One region of the Streptomyces sp. 12E genome, then DNA from elsewhere that is predicted to be linked to it. Evidence: riboswitches for the same ligand, from Rfam matches in the RefSeq annotation. Region 1 holds a riboswitch; each other region holds the start of a gene.
The links. A riboswitch is a leader RNA that binds a small molecule or an ion and turns the genes downstream of it on or off. The one in region 1 is predicted to bind cyclic di-AMP.
Positions count from the first base shown of each region.

Region 1 (4,283 bases):
TCCTCGTCGGGGATCTGGTCGGAGTCGGCGACCAGGGCGACCTGCTCCAGGAAGTCGGACAGCGCGACCGACTCGCCCTCGCCGCGCTCCTGCTCGAACTCCAGGGCGACGGCGGCGAGCTCCTGGAGGTTCTCGATCCGGGTCTCGTCCTGCGGGTCGGTGGAGGCCTGCAACTCGGCGAGGTAGCCGGTGCGTTCGAGGATCGCCTCCAGGACGGTGGCCGGGCCCGCGCCGGACTCGACGACCGTACGGAGGTCCTCCATGAGCGTGTTGAACCGCTTCACGGCGTTCGACGACCGCGCGGCCATGCCGTACGCCTCGTCGACGCGCTTCAGCGCCTGCGGGAAGCTGATCCTCTCTCGCTGGGCGAGGGCGTCGATCATCGCCTCCGCACGGTCGCCGATGCCCCGCTTGGGTACGTTGAGGATGCGGCGCAGCGGCACCGAGTCCTCGGGGTTGGCGAGCACCCGCAGGTAGGCCAGGACGTCCCGGACCTCCTTGCGCTCGTAGAAGCGGACGCCGCCGACGACCTTGTAGGGCAGGCCGACGCGGATGAAGATCTCCTCGAAGACACGGGACTGGGCGTTGGTGCGGTAGAAGACGGCGACGTCGCCCGCCTTCGCCTCGCCCGCGTCGGTGAGGCGGTCTATCTCGTCGGCGACGAACTGGGCCTCGTCGTGCTCGGTGTCCGCGACGTACCCGGTGATCCGCGCGCCCGTGCCTGCGTTGGTCCACAGGTTCTTGGGGCGCCGCGACTCGTTGCGCTCGATGACGGCGTTGGCCGCGCTCAGGATGGTCTGGGTGGAGCGGTAGTTCTGTTCCAGCAGGATCGTGGTCGCGTCCGGGTAGTCCTCCTCGAACTGGAGGATGTTGCGGATCGTCGCGCCGCGGAAGGCGTAGATCGACTGGTCGGCGTCGCCCACCACGCACAGCTCGGCGGGCGGGACCTCGGCCTCGGACGGTGCGCCGGCGGAATGCTCGGAGGTGCCGACGAGCTCGCGCACCAGGGCGTACTGGGCGTGGTTGGTGTCCTGGTACTCGTCGACCATGACGTGCCGGAACCGGCGGCGGTAGTGCTCGGCGACGTCCGGGAAGGCGCGGAGCAGATTGACCGTCGTCATGATCAGGTCGTCGAAGTCCAGCGCGTTCGCCTCGCGCAGCCGGGACTGGTAGAGCGCGTAGGCCTGGGCGAGGGTCTTCTCGAAGCCGTCGGCCGCCCGGGCGGCGAAGTCCTCCTCGTCGATCAGTTCGTTCTTCAGGTTGCTGATCTTGGCGCTGAAGGACTTCGGCGGGAAACGCTTGGGGTCGAGGTCCAGGTCGCGGCAGACCAGGGCCATCAGCCGCTTGGAGTCGGCGGCGTCGTAGATCGAGAACGACGACGTGAAGCCGAGCTTCTTGCTCTCGCGGCGCAGGATGCGCACGCACGCGCTGTGGAACGTCATGACCCACATGGCGCCCGCACGCGGGCCGACGAGCTGCTCGACGCGCTCCTTCATCTCGCCCGCGGCCTTGTTGGTGAAGGTGATCGCGAGGATCTGGCCCGGATGGACGTGCCGCTCGGCCAGCAGGTGGGCGATGCGGTGGGTGAGCACGCGGGTCTTGCCGGAACCGGCGCCGGCCACGATGAGCAGCGGGGAGCCGGAGTGCACGACGGCGGCGCGCTGGTTGTCGTTCAGCCCTTCGAGGAGTGCGGCGGCGTCGATCACCGGGCGTGGGGCGCCGTCGCGGTAGTGGGTGTCCCGTTCCGGCGGCAGGTCGAACTTCCCGCCGAACAGGTCGTCCGGGATCGGCTCCGGTACGTGCTCGTCCTCGGGCGGTGGCGGGGGCTCGCCCTCGGGGCCCCGCTGGGCCTGGAGGTCCGCCAGGAAGCTGTCGTCAAAGAGGCTGCTCATCGCTCTCCGAGTCTAGGGCGCTCCACCGACAACCTGAGGCCACCCCGGGAACATCCCCGGTTTCCGGCAGCCGGAGCAGGGTCTTCACCCTTCAGAACCGATATATCACCCTGGGTCACCCCGCGCGCAAGGTCACGAAAATGTATCGGGCATATCACCCATCAACCTTCACAGGCGCCACACCGGTTGGCTACGGTGCGGGCGGGCCGCACGACCCCCACCGGCGAACCTCGCCGGGCCGCGCGGCCTCCGCCGAGTCCGTCCCTGCCGATCGCGGCAGCCGGAGCCGGGGACCCACCGAGACCATGGGGTGAATCGGCCCACTCCCTCGCGGAGCGGCCGTAGGGCAACCCTTCCAAGCACCCGCCCGAACCCGACAGCTAACCCGGTAGGCGGAGCGTTGGAAGGAGTCGCCTCCCTTGGCGTCGCACCGCAAGTCGCGCACCCCCGGCACCCGCGTGGCAGGCATACGGACCCCGGCCCTCGCCACGGCCGCCCTGACCTCCGTGGCCCTGCTCTCCCAGACGGCCACCGCCGCCCCCTCCGACGACGGCAGGCCCAGCCTGGAGGAGGTCGAGAAGAAGGTCGACGACCTCTACCGCCAGGCGGAGTCGGCGACCGAGAAGTACAACGCGGCCAGGGAGAAGACCGCGAAGCAGCGCAAGCAGGTGGACACGCTCCTCGACGACGTGGCCGAGCGCACCCAGAAGCTCAACGAGGCGCGGGCGGAACTGGGTTCCTTCGCCGCCGCCCAGTACCGGACCGGCGCCGGCATCCCCGACACCGCGACCTTCCTGCTCGCGGACACGCCGCAGGACATCTTCGACCAGCGCCAGGTGATGGACCGGATGACCGGCCGCCAGAAGGAAGCGGTCGACGACTACGTCACCCAGCAGTCCGAGACGATGAAGAAGCGCCAGGAGGCCACCGAGAGCCTCGAGACGCTCACCGAGACCCAGGGCGACCTGAAGACGGCCAAGGCCACCGTCCAGAAGAAGCTCGCCGACGCGCGCGACCTGATGGCGGAGCTGACCGCCGAGGAGAAGGCGCGGCTCGCGGCGATCGAGAAGAAGAAGCAGAAGGAGGCCGCCCGCAAGGCCGCCGAGCTCGCCGAGCAGCAGAAGGCCCAGGAGGAGGCGGCCGCCGCCCAGCAGGACAGCGGCACCTCGGGCAGCGCCTCCGGCTCGGCCGGCACGCCGTCGACGTCGACGTCGACGTCGACGTCGACGTCGACGTCGACGGACTCCTCGTACGCCACCAAGGCCGAGAAGGCCCTCGCCTTCGCCCGCGCGCAGATCGGCAAGCCGTACGTCTGGGGCGCCACCGGCCCCGGCTCCTACGACTGCTCCGGCCTCACCCAGGCCGCCTGGAAGGCCGCCGGAGTCACCCTCCCGCGCACCACCTACGACCAGGTCGACGCGGGCACGACGGTCCCCGTCTCCCAGGCCCTCCCCGGTGACCTGGTCTTCTTCTACGACGACATCACCCACGTGGGCATCTACATCGGCAACGGGATGATGATCCACGCGCCGAAGCCCGGCACGTACGTCCGCGAGGAGTCCGTCTACTACGACGGCGAGTCCTCGATCCACAGCGTGGTGCGCCCCGCCTGACCCGCTCGGAAGGGGCGGGGAAGGAGCACGGGGGTTCCTCCGGCACCGTCCCCGCCCCGCTCCCTCTCCGTGCCGGCCCACCTCACGGCGCGCGGTGCCGGGCGGCCGTGTTCCCCTGGGAACGCCGACGGCGGTGACGCTGTCCGCGTCCACCGCCGTCGGCGTTCCCCGGCCCGGGAGCCGGGGCACGCCCTGTCGCGGGCCGCGGTCACGTCCGGCCCGTGGAGCAGAGGGTCAGGTCCACAGCACCGCGATGAAGACATTCGTCACGGTCAGCAGTCCGACCAGGCCGAACAGGCCCTTGTCCACCTTCTCGTCGTCCCGCTTCACATAGACCAGGCCGAGGATCACGATCAGCAGGGCCAGCTTCACGCCGATCTTGATGTTGTCGACGGAGTGGTCCTGGGCCTGGTTGAGACCGACCAGGACCACACCGGTGACCAGCATCGTCAGCGCGCCGTGCAGCATCGCGGGGACGAACCGGGCGGTACCCGCGCCCATCGCCTTCATCTGGGTGAGGAAGCCGCCGAGGAGCGACGCGATGCCGATGATGTGCAGACCGACGAAGAGGTGGATGAGTACGTCCATGAGGCCGGAGCCTAGCCATAGCCGCCTCGTAGCACTCCAGCGCCCTCATCCGTCCTTCCTCCGCCATATCGGTCATCACCCTGAGTGAAGACGACGAAGCCGGAACGAAATCCTGGTCACCTACGGTCACCCGACGATCCGCTCACGTCACTTCCGCGCAACCCGCACCGGGGCCCCGCGGCCGGGCCTA
Region 1 covers NZ_JBVNCJ010000001.1:4,467,128-4,471,410, reverse strand. Annotated here, with positions in the region: gene pcrA (DNA helicase PcrA) at 1-1,892, opposite strand, end outside; cyclic di-AMP (ydaO/yuaA leader) riboswitch at 2,148-2,304, shown strand; gene ACZ8ZB_RS20840 (C40 family peptidase) at 2,312-3,505, shown strand; gene ACZ8ZB_RS20835 (hypothetical protein) at 3,740-4,093, opposite strand.

Region 2 (4,283 bases), 1.0 Mb from region 1:
AGACTGGACGCCCACAGGCCCGCCCCCTGGAAGTAGGAACCGATGCCCCACCCGTACGTCCTGCTGTCCGCCGCCGTCTCCCTCGACGGCTACCTGGACGACACCGGCCCGGAGCGGCTGCTGCTGTCCGGTCCGGCCGACTTCGACCGGGTCGACGAGGTGCGGGCATCCGTGGACGCCGTTCTGGTCGGCGCCGGCACGATCCGCGCCGACAACCCCCGGCTGCTGGTCAACTCGCCCGAGCGGCGTGCCGCCCGCCTCGCCGGGGGCGAGGCCGAGTACCCGCTCAAGGTCGCCGTCAGCGGCTCCGGCGACCTGGATCCGGCGGCCCGGTTCTGGCACACCGGCGGCGAGAAGGTCCTCTACACGACCGACGAGGGCGCCGGGCGCGCCCACGCCCTCGGTCTCGCCGCCGACGTCGTCCCGCTCGGCACCGGGCTCGACTGGCGTCGGCTCCTTGAGCACCTGCACGCCGAGCGTGGGGTCCGGCGGCTCATGGTCGAGGGCGGCGGCACGATCCACACCCAGCTCCTCACCGAAGGACTGGCCGACGAGCTCCAGCTGGTCCTCGCCCCGCTGTTCGTCGGCGACCCGCGGGCCCCCCGCCTCTTCGGCCCCGGCTCCTACCAGGGCGGTCGGCTGCGGCTGGTCGAGAGCCGCCCGGTCGGCGACGTCGTCCTGATGCGCTACGAGCCCACCGCCCCCGGCACCGGCCCGCTGCCCTCCGCCGCCGACCACCACTGGCTGGCCCTCGCCTGCGAGCTGGCCGCCGAGTGCCCGCCCTCGGAGACGGCGTTCAGCGTGGGCGCGGTCGTGGTGGCCGCCGACGGCACGGAGCTGGCGCGCGGCCGCTCCCGCGAGGGCGCCGACCCGGTGGTGCACGCGGAGGAGGCCGCGCTCGCCAAGGCCGATCCCACGGACCCCCGGCTCGCCACCGCCACCGTGTACTCCAGCCTGGAGCCCTGCGCCCGCCGCGCGTCCCGGCCGGCGCCCTGCGCCCGGCTCATCCTGGACGCGGGGGTACGGCGGGTGGTCACGGCCTGGCGGGAGCCGGACACGTTCGTGGCGGGCGCCGACGGCACCGGTGTGCTGACCGGCGAGGGCGCCACCGTCGTCGTCCTGCCCGAGCACGAGGACCGCGCCAAGGCGCCGAACGGCCACCTGCTCGGCCGCTGAGACCGGGCCGCCGGTAATGGGTGTGCGCCGTGTCCCGCGGATGGCGTACACTGGTCTCAACGACGCGGGGTGGAGCAGCTCGGTAGCTCGCTGGGCTCATAACCCAGAGGTCGCAGGTTCAAATCCTGTCCCCGCTACTGCAGGCCGAGGGCCGGAATCCAAAGGATTCCGGCCCTCGGTGTTTCCAGCCCTCAACCCGCGTTCTCACCCACTGTGAGCGAGTCGTCCCACAGCGCATAAAAACTGACGCTCGGTCAGAAACCGATCGCCGTCCGAGGCTCGGTCAACTCGCCCGTTTTTGGCCGTCCGTGACCCTTAAGTCCCCCTGGAAACCGTTGATGATCAAGAGGAACGGCTTGGAATCCGGCCCTTGCGTCTATTAACGTTCGATAACGCAGCGCGGTCGTCCCAGCCGTCACAGAAGGCGGCTCCGTGCGCACGCGCCGAATCCCGCGAGGGAACCGGGGAACCACCACCATGGGGTGAATCGCGTGAATACCGCCGTGGCCACACGGCTCGTATACGCGCGTAGGAGACCTTCCCGCTCCGAACCCGTCAGCTAACCCGGTAGGCGAAGACGGAAGGAAGGAGCACGCCCACGTGGCGTCCAACCCGCCTGCCCCCGAGGCCCCGTTCGAGCCGAGCGACACCTTCGCCTACGGCGGCAGCCGCGCCGGCGAGGGCCCCTTCGAGGAGTGGAACCCCACCGCGGAGTCCGTTCGCCCCGTGCGCGGCCGGCACCGTGTCGCCAAGCAGCGCGGCGGAGGACTCGCCCGCAGCTCCACCGTCCTGGGCGTCGGCGTCATAGCGGCCGTCGGCGCCGGCGGCATGGCGAGCGCCCAGACCGGCAAGCCGCCGGTGTCGATCTCCATGCCCGACCTTCCCAACGTGGGTTCCCTCATCTCCGACGAGGAAACCCCCGAGGAGGCGGCCACTCCTCTCAGCACCCTCGGCATGGCCGCCGCCGACACCGAGCAGGGCACCACCGGCGCCGGTGAGGCGCTGCGCACCCGGATCATGGCGCAGGTCGAGCAGCAGCAGGCCCAGGCCGAGAGCAAGGCGGAGGCCGAGGCGGTCGCCGCCGCCGAGAAGCAGGCCGCCGAGGCCGCCGCCAAGGCGGAGAAGGCGGCCAAGGCCAAGGCCGAGGCCGCCAAGAAGAAGGCGGAGGAGGCGGCCAGGAAGAAGGCCGAGGCCGAGCGCCTCGCCGAGCTGGCCAAGCAGTACGCGCTGCCGACCTCCTCGTACACCATCACCTCGACCTTCGGTCAGGCCGGCGCCTACTGGTCCTCCGGCCAGCACACCGGCCTCGACTTCGCCGCCCCCACGGGCACGCTGATCAAGGCCGTCCACACCGGCACGATCACCTCCGCCGGCTACGACGGCTCCTACGGCTACAAGACCGTGCTCACGCTCGACGACGGCACCGAGATCTGGTACGCCCACCAGTCCTCCATCAGCGTCAGCGTCGGCCAGAAGGTCAACACCGGCGACGTGATCGGCCGCGTCGGCTCCACCGGCAACTCCACCGGGGCCCACCTCCACCTGGAGGTCCACCCCGGCGGTTCCTCCGCGGGCATCGACCCGCTGGCGTGGCTGCGCGGAAAGGGCCTCACCGTCTGAGCGAGCGGACCCGCACGCCCTGGACCCCGGCGGCCCCGACGACGGCCCCCCGACGTCAGGGCCGCCGGTCAGGTGCTGTCCGGGGCAGTGCGCGGCGGACCGCTCAGAACCGGCGGGCGTTCGGGTCGTACGCGGTGTACGGAGGACCGTACGGCGCGGGAGGTCCGTAGCCGCCGTACACCGCCCACGGCGCCGCGGCGGCCGGAACCCGGGGCGCGGTGACGCGGGCCGCGTGCTCCAGGGCCGGCCGGGCCACTCCCCGCCGGTGCCACAGCTCCAGCAGCAGCTCCCGTTCCCGGGTGACGAAGTCCGGCCCCGCCCGCCCGAGCCGTCCCCGGTGCCGCAGGAACGCCAGCGACGTCGCACACGTCTCGTACGCGGCGACCGACCGTGCCGCCGCCCTCCCGCCGCAGCGGCGCGCGTACTGCCGGGCGACGCGCCGCGCCCGCATCGAGCCCAGCGCGAAGGGCTCCGCCGCGTCGAGCCACCCGGCGGCCACGTACGCGGACAGCTCCGCCCGCACGGTCCGCAGCTCCCGCCGCCGCGTCCACACCACCAGCCAGGTCAGCAGCCCGAACGCCGGCACCATGAACGCCGCGTACACCGCGAGGAAGCCGTACCGGCCGAACGTCGAGGAGCCGTTCCACAGCGCGTGCACGCCCATCGCGAGGAGCAGCCCGCCCAGCGGCAGCAGCACGCGCCGGGCCCGCTGCCGGTCCGTGGACAGCGCGGCGGCGCCGAAGCCGATCCCGGTGAGCACGGTGAACAGGGGGTGCGCGAACGGCGACATCACGATGCGGACGAAGAAGGTCGCCGCGGTGACCGAGGTGATGCCGCTGTCGCCGGTGATCCGGTCGGTGCCGAAGGCGGTGCCGAGGTAGAGGATGTTCTCGGTGAACGCGAAGCCGGTGGCGGTGACCCCGGCTATCACCACGCCGTCGAGGATCCCGGTGAAGTCGCGTCTGCGGAACAGGAACACCAGCAGGACGGCCGCGGCCTTCGCGGACTCCTCCACCACCGGCGCTATGACGGTCGAGCCCAGGGCGTCGGCGCCGGCCGGGTCGGCGGTCGCCGTCGCTACCCACCGGGTGGCGAAGCTGTTCGCGACGATCGCCATCAGCGCCGCCGCACAGGCGCCCCAGGCGAAGGAGAACAGCAGGTTCCGCCAGGGTCCCGGCTCGACCCGGTCCAGCCACCGGAAGGCGGCGACGAGCAGCGGCACGGGCAGGACGGCGAGACCGAGCCCGACCAGGAACCCCTGCGTCCCGGTCTGCTCGCGCACCAGCGCGAGGATGACCAGACCGGACAGCGCGAGCAGCGCGATCAGCGCGCCGTACCGCACCCAGGGCCGATGCCACCAGTGCGCGGGCCGCGGCGCTCCACCGGGGGCCGTGCCGGGAGGCGCCGGGTACGGGGGACTGGTGACCAAGGGATCGACCCTCACGAGGCGGGGCTGTGTCAGGCTCGGTCTGCTGCCTGCTCATCCC
Region 2 covers NZ_JBVNCJ010000001.1:3,449,609-3,453,891, reverse strand. Annotated here, with positions in the region: gene ACZ8ZB_RS16010 (dihydrofolate reductase family protein) at 43-1,176, shown strand; tRNA gene ACZ8ZB_RS16005 (tRNA-Met) at 1,240-1,313, shown strand; cyclic di-AMP (ydaO/yuaA leader) riboswitch at 1,608-1,765, shown strand; gene ACZ8ZB_RS16000 (M23 family metallopeptidase) at 1,777-2,796, shown strand; gene ACZ8ZB_RS15995 (PrsW family intramembrane metalloprotease) at 2,900-4,225, opposite strand; gene trmB (tRNA (guanosine(46)-N7)-methyltransferase TrmB) at 4,255-4,283, opposite strand, start outside.
Region 2: another riboswitch for cyclic di-AMP. It lies ahead of ACZ8ZB_RS16000 (M23 family metallopeptidase); the one in region 1 lies ahead of ACZ8ZB_RS20840 (C40 family peptidase).

Region 3 (4,283 bases), 220 kb from region 1:
ACGGCGCGGTCAGCTCGGCGAGCCAGCGGGCGTCGGCGACCACGTCGTCGTCGGTGAACGCGATCACCTCGCCCCGGGCCACCGCCAGCCCCCTGTTGTGCGCGACGGCGAGTCCGGGCGCCGGCTCGCACACGTACCGCACCCGCTCGCCGTACTTGCGCTCCACCAGTTCGCGGGTCTCGTCGGTCACCGGCGCGTTGTCGACGACGACGACCTCGAACCGCGGATGCTCCTGCGCGAGCAGCGAGTCCAGCGCCCGGGCGAGCTGCCCGGCCCGCTCCCGGGTGGCCACGACGACCGAGGCGTACGGCGGTTCCCCGCCGTCTCCCGCCGCCACGGCCGCTCCCGCCGCTCCGGATGCCGCCTCCCACAGCACCGCCCGCGGGTCCGCGCCCTCCGGCACCCGTGCCAGCACGGTCCCCACCGGGCGACCCGCCCGTCTGACCAGCAGGAACACCTCGCCGTGGGTCACCGGGGGGCTGCCCGGTCCGGGTCTCGGCGCGGACTCGTCGCCGTCCAGGTCCAGTTCGGCGACCTGCACCGCGCCGATGGCCAGGAACCGCCGTATCTCCTCCTGCGTACGCGTTCTCCGGGACACCTGTCCTCCCCTCCTCACGACCGGCGCAGCCGTGCCGCGCCCTTCGGGGTCCGTGCCGCCGGCGCCGCCAGGCGCGGACGGGTGCGGACGAAGCCGTGCGCGCGGCGACCCGGGCCCGCGGCCGCGTCCGGGCCACGGCGATGCCGGACTCCGCTTCCATGAACGGGTTGCGCGGTGCGTCCGTCGCGGCGCGCGGTTTCCGCCGGCGCTCCCGTTCCCCCTCGCCGAGCTCCTCGGGCCTCAGCACGCGCACGCGTCCACTGCTCACCCGACCCCCCGATCAAGTCCCCCTGGACTCCTGGAAGGTACCGCCGGGGACCGGGCGGACGGTAGATAGCGGACCATGTTCTCGCCAAACGGGGAAAGGGTCCTGAACCGGTCCTTACCCGGCGTCGGAGGAAGGCGGAAGAAGGGAACCGCACCGAAAACGAGCGCAAACGGGCAGGGCGAATCGGACCGTCGGGTTGTCCGTATTCTCTGATCATGGCCGCACCCACCGCGTACTCACTGATCGCCACCGACCTGGACGGGACGCTGCTGCGCGGCGACGACACCATCTCCGACCGGTCCCTCGCCGTGCTCGCGCGGGCGGAGCGGGCCGGCGCGCGGCACCTCGTGGTGACGGGACGCCCGGCCCCCAGAGTGCGGCCGCTCCTGGACGCCCTCGGCTGCACGGGGCTCGCGGTGTGCGGGCAGGGCGCGCAGGTGTACGACGCCGGCGCGGGCCGGCTGCTGCGGTCCGTGACCCTGGACCGGGAACTGGCGGAGACCGCGCTCGGCAAGATCGAGGCCGAGGTGGGGGAGGTGTACGCCGCGGTCGACCAGGACGGGGTCGACGGGCTGACGCTGATCGAGCCCGGCTACCTGATGCCGCACCCGACCCTGCCCGCGGTGCGGGTGGAGCGGCGCGGGGAGCTGTGGGACCGGCCGATCAGCAAGGTGCTGCTGCGCCACCCGGACCTGTCCGACGACGCCTTGGCGGCGGCGGCCCGGTCGGTGGTCGGCTCACTGGCCACGGTCACCATGTCGGGGCCGGGCACCGTGGAGCTCCAGCCGTGCGGGGTGACCAAGGCGACCGGGCTGGCGCTGGCCGCCGAGCACCTGGGACTGGGCCCGGAGCGGACGATCGCCTTCGGTGACATGCCGAACGACATCCCCATGTTCGGCTGGGCGGCCCACGGCGTCGCCATGGCGAACGCGCATCCCGAACTGAAGGCGGTGGCGGACGAGGTCACCACGTCGAACGAGGACGACGGCGTGGCCGTCGTCCTCGAGCGGCTGTTCGGCGGGACGGTGACGCTCGCCCGTCAGCGGGTGGCTCAGTACGCGCCGAAGACGTTGTCGATGGAGCCGTAGCGGTCGGCCGCGTAGTTGCAGGCCGCCGTGATGTTCGCGACCGGGTCGAACGGGTCGAAGGCGGTGCCGGGCACGTGGTAGGCCGCGAAGGTCGGGTCGATGACCTGCAGCAGGCCCTTCGACGGGGTGCCGGCGGCGGCGTTGGAGTCCCAGTTGTTGACGGCGTACGGGTTGCCGGAGGACTCGCGCATGATGTTGCGGTGGATGGAGTCGTAGCTGCCCGGGATGCCGTGCTGCGCCATGACGTCCAGCGACTCGCGGATCCAGCCGTCGAGGTTGTCCGGGTACGCCGTCACGGTGGCGGCGGCCGTCGGCTCGGTGGTGGCGGCGGAGGCGCCGGTCGCGCCGAACAGCGGCAGGGCGACCACGGCGACGCCGGTGACGGCGAGGGAGCGGGCGACGCGGCGGCGGTGCTGGCCGAAAGCAGGCATGTCTGGGTTCCTCTCCTACGCCTGCGAGGTGAGCTGTCGGGTTCGGGCGGGAGAGTGCCCGGCCGTGCCCCTGCGGGCATGGCTTCACCCCTAGCCGTCCCGGTGCGGTGTCCGGTCCGGCGGCTTACCTGGGTCCCCCGCTCCTGCCGTCCTGAGTGGTCGTCGTCGGTTGGTGCGGGCGGCGGCAGGATTAGGCGTCCACCCGGCAGGCCCGGAACCTATGCGAGAGCACATGTCGGGAACAAGCGCGGACCTCACACAAGACACCCTTTGATCTTGTAATGGGCGTTTTGCGGTACTTGATCCTTTGTGGGCGCTGAGGATCAACTCGTCACCGGGGAAAGGGAGATGGCGGGTGACGGGCCGTGACGGGGGTGTCCGGCCGCGCGTGACCCACTTCACGGAGGACCGCCTGCGAGCGCAATCTTCGCCAAGGGGAATCGGTTTGTCATTTGCGGCAAATCGGACGCGAGGCGGGCAGGATGGTTCGCGTGGCGAGATGTGGCCCGGTGGGCAGGTCGGGAGCCGGTCCGGGGGAGTGGATTGCTACGCCCGGGAAAGTCGAAGAATGTCCGTTGTCGTCGAATGATCAAAAGTGCTCCGCTCCCGGCCCCGTGCCGCCCCGCCCCTAACGCCGGGCGCTGGCGGTGATCGAAACGTGACCGGATACGCTGACTTGAGTGATGGCAGCGACCTATCGACATTCCGTGTAATCGCCAGTGGACACCAGCAGACAGGAGACCCCTCGTGACCGTCGTCGGGCCGTTCGGGCTGAGCGTGCGGGACCAGGCTCTGGAAGCCGATGTCCAGGCCGGAATGACGGCTGTCGAGGAAGGGCTGATCGAGGCCACCAAGAGTGAGGTCCCCTTCATCACCGGGGCCGCCCAGCACCTGGTGCGGGCCGGCGGCAAGCGGTTCCGCCCGCTGCTCGTGATGCTCGCCGCCCAGTTCGGCGACCCCTACGCGCCCGGTGTCGTGCCCTCGGCCGTGGTGGTGGAGCTCACCCATCTGGCCACGCTGTACCACGACGACGTGATGGACGAGGCCGAGGTGCGGCGCGGGGTCGACAGCGCGAACGCCCGCTGGGGCAACTCCGTCGCGGTCCTCACCGGTGACTTCCTCTTCGCACGGGCCTCGCACATCCTGGCCGACCTCGGTCCTGAGGCCGTACGGGTGCAGGCCGAGGCGTTCGAGCGGCTGGTCACCGGGCAGATCCTGGAGACCGCGGGGCCGCAGGACGGCCGCGACCCGGTCGACCACTACCTCGACGTGCTCGGCGGCAAGACCGGCTCGCTGGTCGCCGTCGCCTGCCGGTTCGGCGCGATGATGTCCGGCGCCGAGGAGACGGTCGTGGACGTGCTGACCCAGTACGGCGAGCGGCTCGGCGTCGCCTTCCAGCTCGCCGACGACGTCCTGGACATCGCCTCCGACTCCCACGAGTCCGGCAAGACCCCCGGCACCGACCTGCGCGAGGGCATCGCCACCCTGCCCGTGCTGCGGCTGCGCGAACGGGCGGCCCGGCTGGGACTCGCCGACGACATCGCCCTGTGCGAGCTGCTCGACTCCGACCTCACCGACGACACCCGGCACGCCGAGGCGCTGCGGCTGCTGCGCGCCCACCCCGCGCTGGAGCAGGCCCGCCGGGACACCGTGCGGTACGCCGAGGAGGCGCGCGCGGCGCTGGCCCCGCTGCGTGAGGGCGAGGCGAAGGCGGCACTCGTGCAGTTGTGCGACGCGGTGGTGCACCGCGCGGGCTGAGCCGGCCCGGGCCCCCGTGCCCCCTACGGGACGGGGGAGGGAACCGCCCTCCGTGTCATACCCCAGCAGTACGTGGAGTTGCGTCCGAGGGCTGACGAATCCGCCTGCCGGATTTGGTCGGATGGACCACGACGGACAAC
Region 3 covers NZ_JBVNCJ010000001.1:4,249,978-4,254,260, forward strand. Annotated here, with positions in the region: gene ACZ8ZB_RS19745 (glycosyltransferase family 2 protein) at 1-598, opposite strand, end outside; gene ACZ8ZB_RS19750 (HAD family hydrolase) at 1,082-1,954, shown strand; gene ACZ8ZB_RS19755 (transglycosylase SLT domain-containing protein) at 1,918-2,385, opposite strand; cyclic di-AMP (ydaO/yuaA leader) riboswitch at 2,389-2,557, opposite strand; gene ACZ8ZB_RS19760 (polyprenyl synthetase family protein) at 3,133-4,143, shown strand.
Region 3: another riboswitch for cyclic di-AMP. It lies ahead of ACZ8ZB_RS19755 (transglycosylase SLT domain-containing protein); the one in region 1 lies ahead of ACZ8ZB_RS20840 (C40 family peptidase).

Region 4 (4,283 bases), 1.5 Mb from region 1:
AAGAGGATCCGCGGCTACCTCGCCGAGCTGATCCACCGTAAACGCAGCGATCTCGGCGACGACCTGATTTCCGGCCTCATCCGGGCGAGCGACCACGGCGAGCACCTGACCGAAGACGAAGCCGCCGCCATGTGCTTCGTGCTTCTGTTCGCCGGCTTCGAGACGACCATCAACTTGATCGGTAACGGCACGCACGCCTTGCTCCAGAACCCTGAACAGCGCGCTCTTCTCCAGCGGGCCCTCGCCGAAGACGATGACCGCCTCGTGACGACCGCGGTGGAGGAGCTGCTGCGATTCGACGGCCCGGTGGAGCTGGCGACCTGGCGGTACGCGACCCAGCCTCTCGAAATCGGCGGCACGCCCATTTCCCAAGGCGATCCCGTTCTGGTCGTGCTCGCCGCCGCCAACCGTGACCCCGCACGTTTCGACGCGCCGGGCACGCTCGATCTGACGCGCAGGGACAACCAGCATCTGGGGTACGGCCACGGCATTCACTACTGCCTGGGCGCTCCGCTGGCCCGGCTGGAAGGTCACGTAGCGTTGTCGACGCTGCTGCGCCGTCTGCCGGACCTGCGGCTCGCGGTGGAACCGGCCGAACTCCGCTGGCGGGGCGGGCTCATCATGCGCGGACTGCGCACGCTTCCGGTGGAGTTCACCCCGCCGCGGAACGGTCCGCGGAAGTGACGGACCGGGCCGCCGACCGCAGTGCCCCCGAGTGGGCCAGCGCAAACATGACACGCTCTCAACTCTGTGATCTTCACGTGATCTGCGCGGCATGAACTTGTGACAAGTGATCGTCTCCGGATACGTTCACCCATCAAGTGCGGTGCCCGGGGCTTCCCTCACCGCGCCTGTCATTGCTGTTCTGCGAAAGGTCTCCGCATGCTCTCCGGGAACGGTCGGCACCGTCGCCCCCGCCAGGCTCCGGCTCTCCTCGTCGCGGCCGGAGTGACCGGCTCCGCCATCGCGATCCCGCTCCTCGGAGCCGGCAGCGCCAGCGCGGCCGACGGCGCGACCTGGGACCGGGTCGCCGAATGCGAAAGCGGTGGCTCCTGGAGCCAGAACACCGGCAACGGCTACTACGGCGGCCTGCAGTTGACCCAGGACGACTGGGAGCGGTACGGCGGCCTGGACTACGCGACCAGCCCCGACCAGGCCAGCCGCGGCCAGCAGATAGCCGTGGCCGAGAGAATCCTCGCCGACCAGGGGGTCGGCGCGTGGCGCACCTGCGGACTGACGGCGGGCCTCGGACAGGACTCGACGTCGGCCGGCGTCGACACGGGTGTGGCGGAGGACTCGACCTCGGACACGTCCGGCTCCACGGACCCGTCCGGCTCCTCCGACTCCACTGACTCGTCCGGATCGTCGGACTCCGGTGATTCGTCCGCTTCGTCCTCCCCGTCGGCCGCAGCCGGCGCGGAGGGGTCGGCGAACGGTGAGGGCGCGGCCGGTGAGGGCGCGGCCGGTGAATCGGCCAAGTCCGACGGGTCGGGTGGCTCGGAGAAGGATTCGGACAGCGGCTCCGGCGACGGATCCGGCGCCTCCCCCTCCGCCTCGGCCACCCCCAGGAGTGATGAGTCGGACAAGTCGGGGCAGACCACCGGCTCTTCCGAACTCACCGGCACCGAAGGCACGGGCGCCGGCCGCCATCGTGGCGTCAGTGCCGAGGAGGGCGAGGTGGAGGACCGTGCGTCGGACCCGTCCGGCCGGCACGCCTCGCGCAGCGCCGACGCCTCGCGCGCCGCCGCCGACGGCTCGTACACCGTGCGCACCGGCGACAGCCTCTCGTCCATCGCCGACTCCCTTGAGCTCGACGGCGGATGGCGGTCGCTCTACGCGAAGAACGAGCAGGTCGTCGGTGCCGACCCGGACCTCATCCTGCCGGGTCAGGAGCTCGAGGTCGGGATCGAACCGGGCGAGAAGTGACACCCGAAAGGGTGTAGAGCTGGCGGCAGTTGACGTCACGTTTCGCGGTTAATGTCCGATTTAAAGACTGTGAGAGATAGGTCTCAGAAGCCCTGATCGTCTTTGAAATTCCGCGGACCGCGTGCTTACGGTCGTGATCGCTCGCCACCGCGGGCCCCGACTGCCGCCACGCCGAATCCTGCCGGCGGCAGCACGGGAACAGTCGTCGCATCATGCGCCGTAGGCAGGAGCGGGGGACCCAAGGTAAGCGCCCCTTCCGGTGATTGACACCGGATCGGGCTTGGGGTGGAGCCGCGTCCCGTGAGGGACGCGGCCGGGCAACTCAACCGGCCCGAACCCGACAGCTCACCTCGCAGGCGTCGGTGAGGGGATCCATCCATGCTGTTTTCCGGCAAGGGCAAGCACCGTCGTCCGTCCAAGGCCACCCGCGCGATCGCCGTCGCCGGTGTCGCCTCCGCCGCCGTCGCCGCTCCGCTGATGGCGGCCGGCAACGCCTCCGCCGCCACCGCCTCCGAGTGGGACACCGTCGCCCAGTGCGAGTCCGGCGGCAACTGGTCCATCAACACCGGCAACGGTTACTACGGCGGTCTGCAGTTCTCCGCCTCCACCTGGGCCGCGTACGGCGGCACGCAGTACGCCTCCACCGCCGACCGGGCCAGCAAGGCCCAGCAGATCGAGATCGCCGAGAAGGTCCTCGCGGGCCAGGGCAAGGGCGCCTGGCCGGTCTGCGGCACGGGCCTGTCCAACGCCGCCTACACCGGCTCCTCCGCGAACGGCACCTCGAACGGCTCCTCGGCCGGCTCCTCGCAGGGCACCGGTTCCACCGGGACCCGCGAGACCGGGCAGAAGGCCTCCCGCTCCGCCGAGCGCCCGGCCGCCGAGCAGAGGACCGAGCGGAAGGCCGAGCGGAAGGCCGAGGAGAAGACCGTCACCACCCCGACCGGCGAGAAGGTCGAGAAGGGCGACGGCGAGTACAAGGTCGTCAAGGGCGACACCCTCAGCTCCATCGCCGCCGAGCACGACGTCGAGGGCGGCTGGGCCCAGCTGTTCGAGCTGAACGACGACATCGTCGACGTCGCCGACCTCATCTACCCGGGCCAGCAGCTGCACCTGAAGTAAGCGGCCGTCCCCCCTGCTCCCCGCCCCGGTGCGTCGTCCCCCGTACGCGCCGGGGCGGGGTTTTTGCGGCCGGGTTTCCGGAAACGGCTTTGTTCCGTTCGGAAACAATTTACTCTCGGTTCTGTCCACGGGGCGGGCGGCCGGATGGCCGATCGCCCGGAGCCGGTTAGGCTCGGTCTCGCAAGACCCTCCGGGGTCCTGCCCACCCGCGTCACATCCAAGAAGGAGATGCTCGTGCCGTCCATCGACGTCGTCGTAGCCCGGGAAATCCTGGACTCCCGAGGCAACCCCACGGTCGAGGTCGAGGTCGGCCTCGACGACGGCAGCACGGGTCGTGCCGCCGTCCCGTCCGGCGCCTCCACCGGCGCCTTCGAGGCCATCGAACTCCGTGACGGCGATGCCAACCGTTACCTGGGCAAGGGCGTCGAGAAGGCCGTCCTGGCCGTCATCGAGCAGATCGGCCCGGAGCTCGTCGGTTACGACGCCACCGAGCAGCGCCTGATCGACCAGGCGATGTTCGACCTGGACGCCACCGACAACAAGGGCTCCCTCGGCGCCAACGCCATCCTCGGCGTCTCGCTCGCCGTCGCCCACGCCGCCTCCGAGGCCAGCGACCTCCCGCTCTTCCGCTACCTGGGCGGCCCCAACGCGCACCTGCTGCCGGTGCCGATGATGAACATCCTGAACGGCGGCTCGCACGCCGACTCCAACGTGGACATCCAGGAGTTCATGATCGCCCCGATCGGCGCGGAGTCCTTCTCCGAGGCCCTGCGCTGGGGCGCCGAGATCTACCACACCCTGAAGAAGGTCCTGAAGAGCAAGGGCCTGGCCACCGGCCTCGGTGACGAGGGCGGCTTCGCCCCGAACCTCGGCTCCAACCGCGAGGCCCTCGACCTCATCCTCGAGGCCATCAAGGAGGCCGGCTACACCCCGGGCGAGCAGATCGCCCTGGCGCTCGACGTCGCCGCGTCCGAGTTCTACAAGGACGGCTCCTACACCTTCGAGGGCAAGGAGCGCTCCGCCGCCGAGATGACCGAGTACTACGCCGAGCTCGTCGACGCGTACCCGCTCGTCTCCATCGAGGACCCGCTGTTCGAGGACGACTGGGAGGGCTGGAAGACCATCACCGCCAAGCTCGGTGACAAGGTCCAGCTCGTCGGCGACGACCTGTTCGTCACCAACCCCGAGCGCCTCGCCCGCGGCATCGAGGAGGGCGCCGCCAACGCCCTGCTGGTCAA
Region 4 covers NZ_JBVNCJ010000001.1:3,015,573-3,019,855, reverse strand. Annotated here, with positions in the region: gene ACZ8ZB_RS14030 (cytochrome P450 family protein) at 1-684, shown strand, start outside; gene ACZ8ZB_RS14025 (transglycosylase family protein) at 883-1,926, shown strand; cyclic di-AMP (ydaO/yuaA leader) riboswitch at 2,132-2,300, shown strand; gene ACZ8ZB_RS14020 (transglycosylase family protein) at 2,305-3,045, shown strand; gene eno (phosphopyruvate hydratase) at 3,280-4,283, shown strand, end outside.
Region 4: another riboswitch for cyclic di-AMP. It lies ahead of ACZ8ZB_RS14020 (transglycosylase family protein); the one in region 1 lies ahead of ACZ8ZB_RS20840 (C40 family peptidase).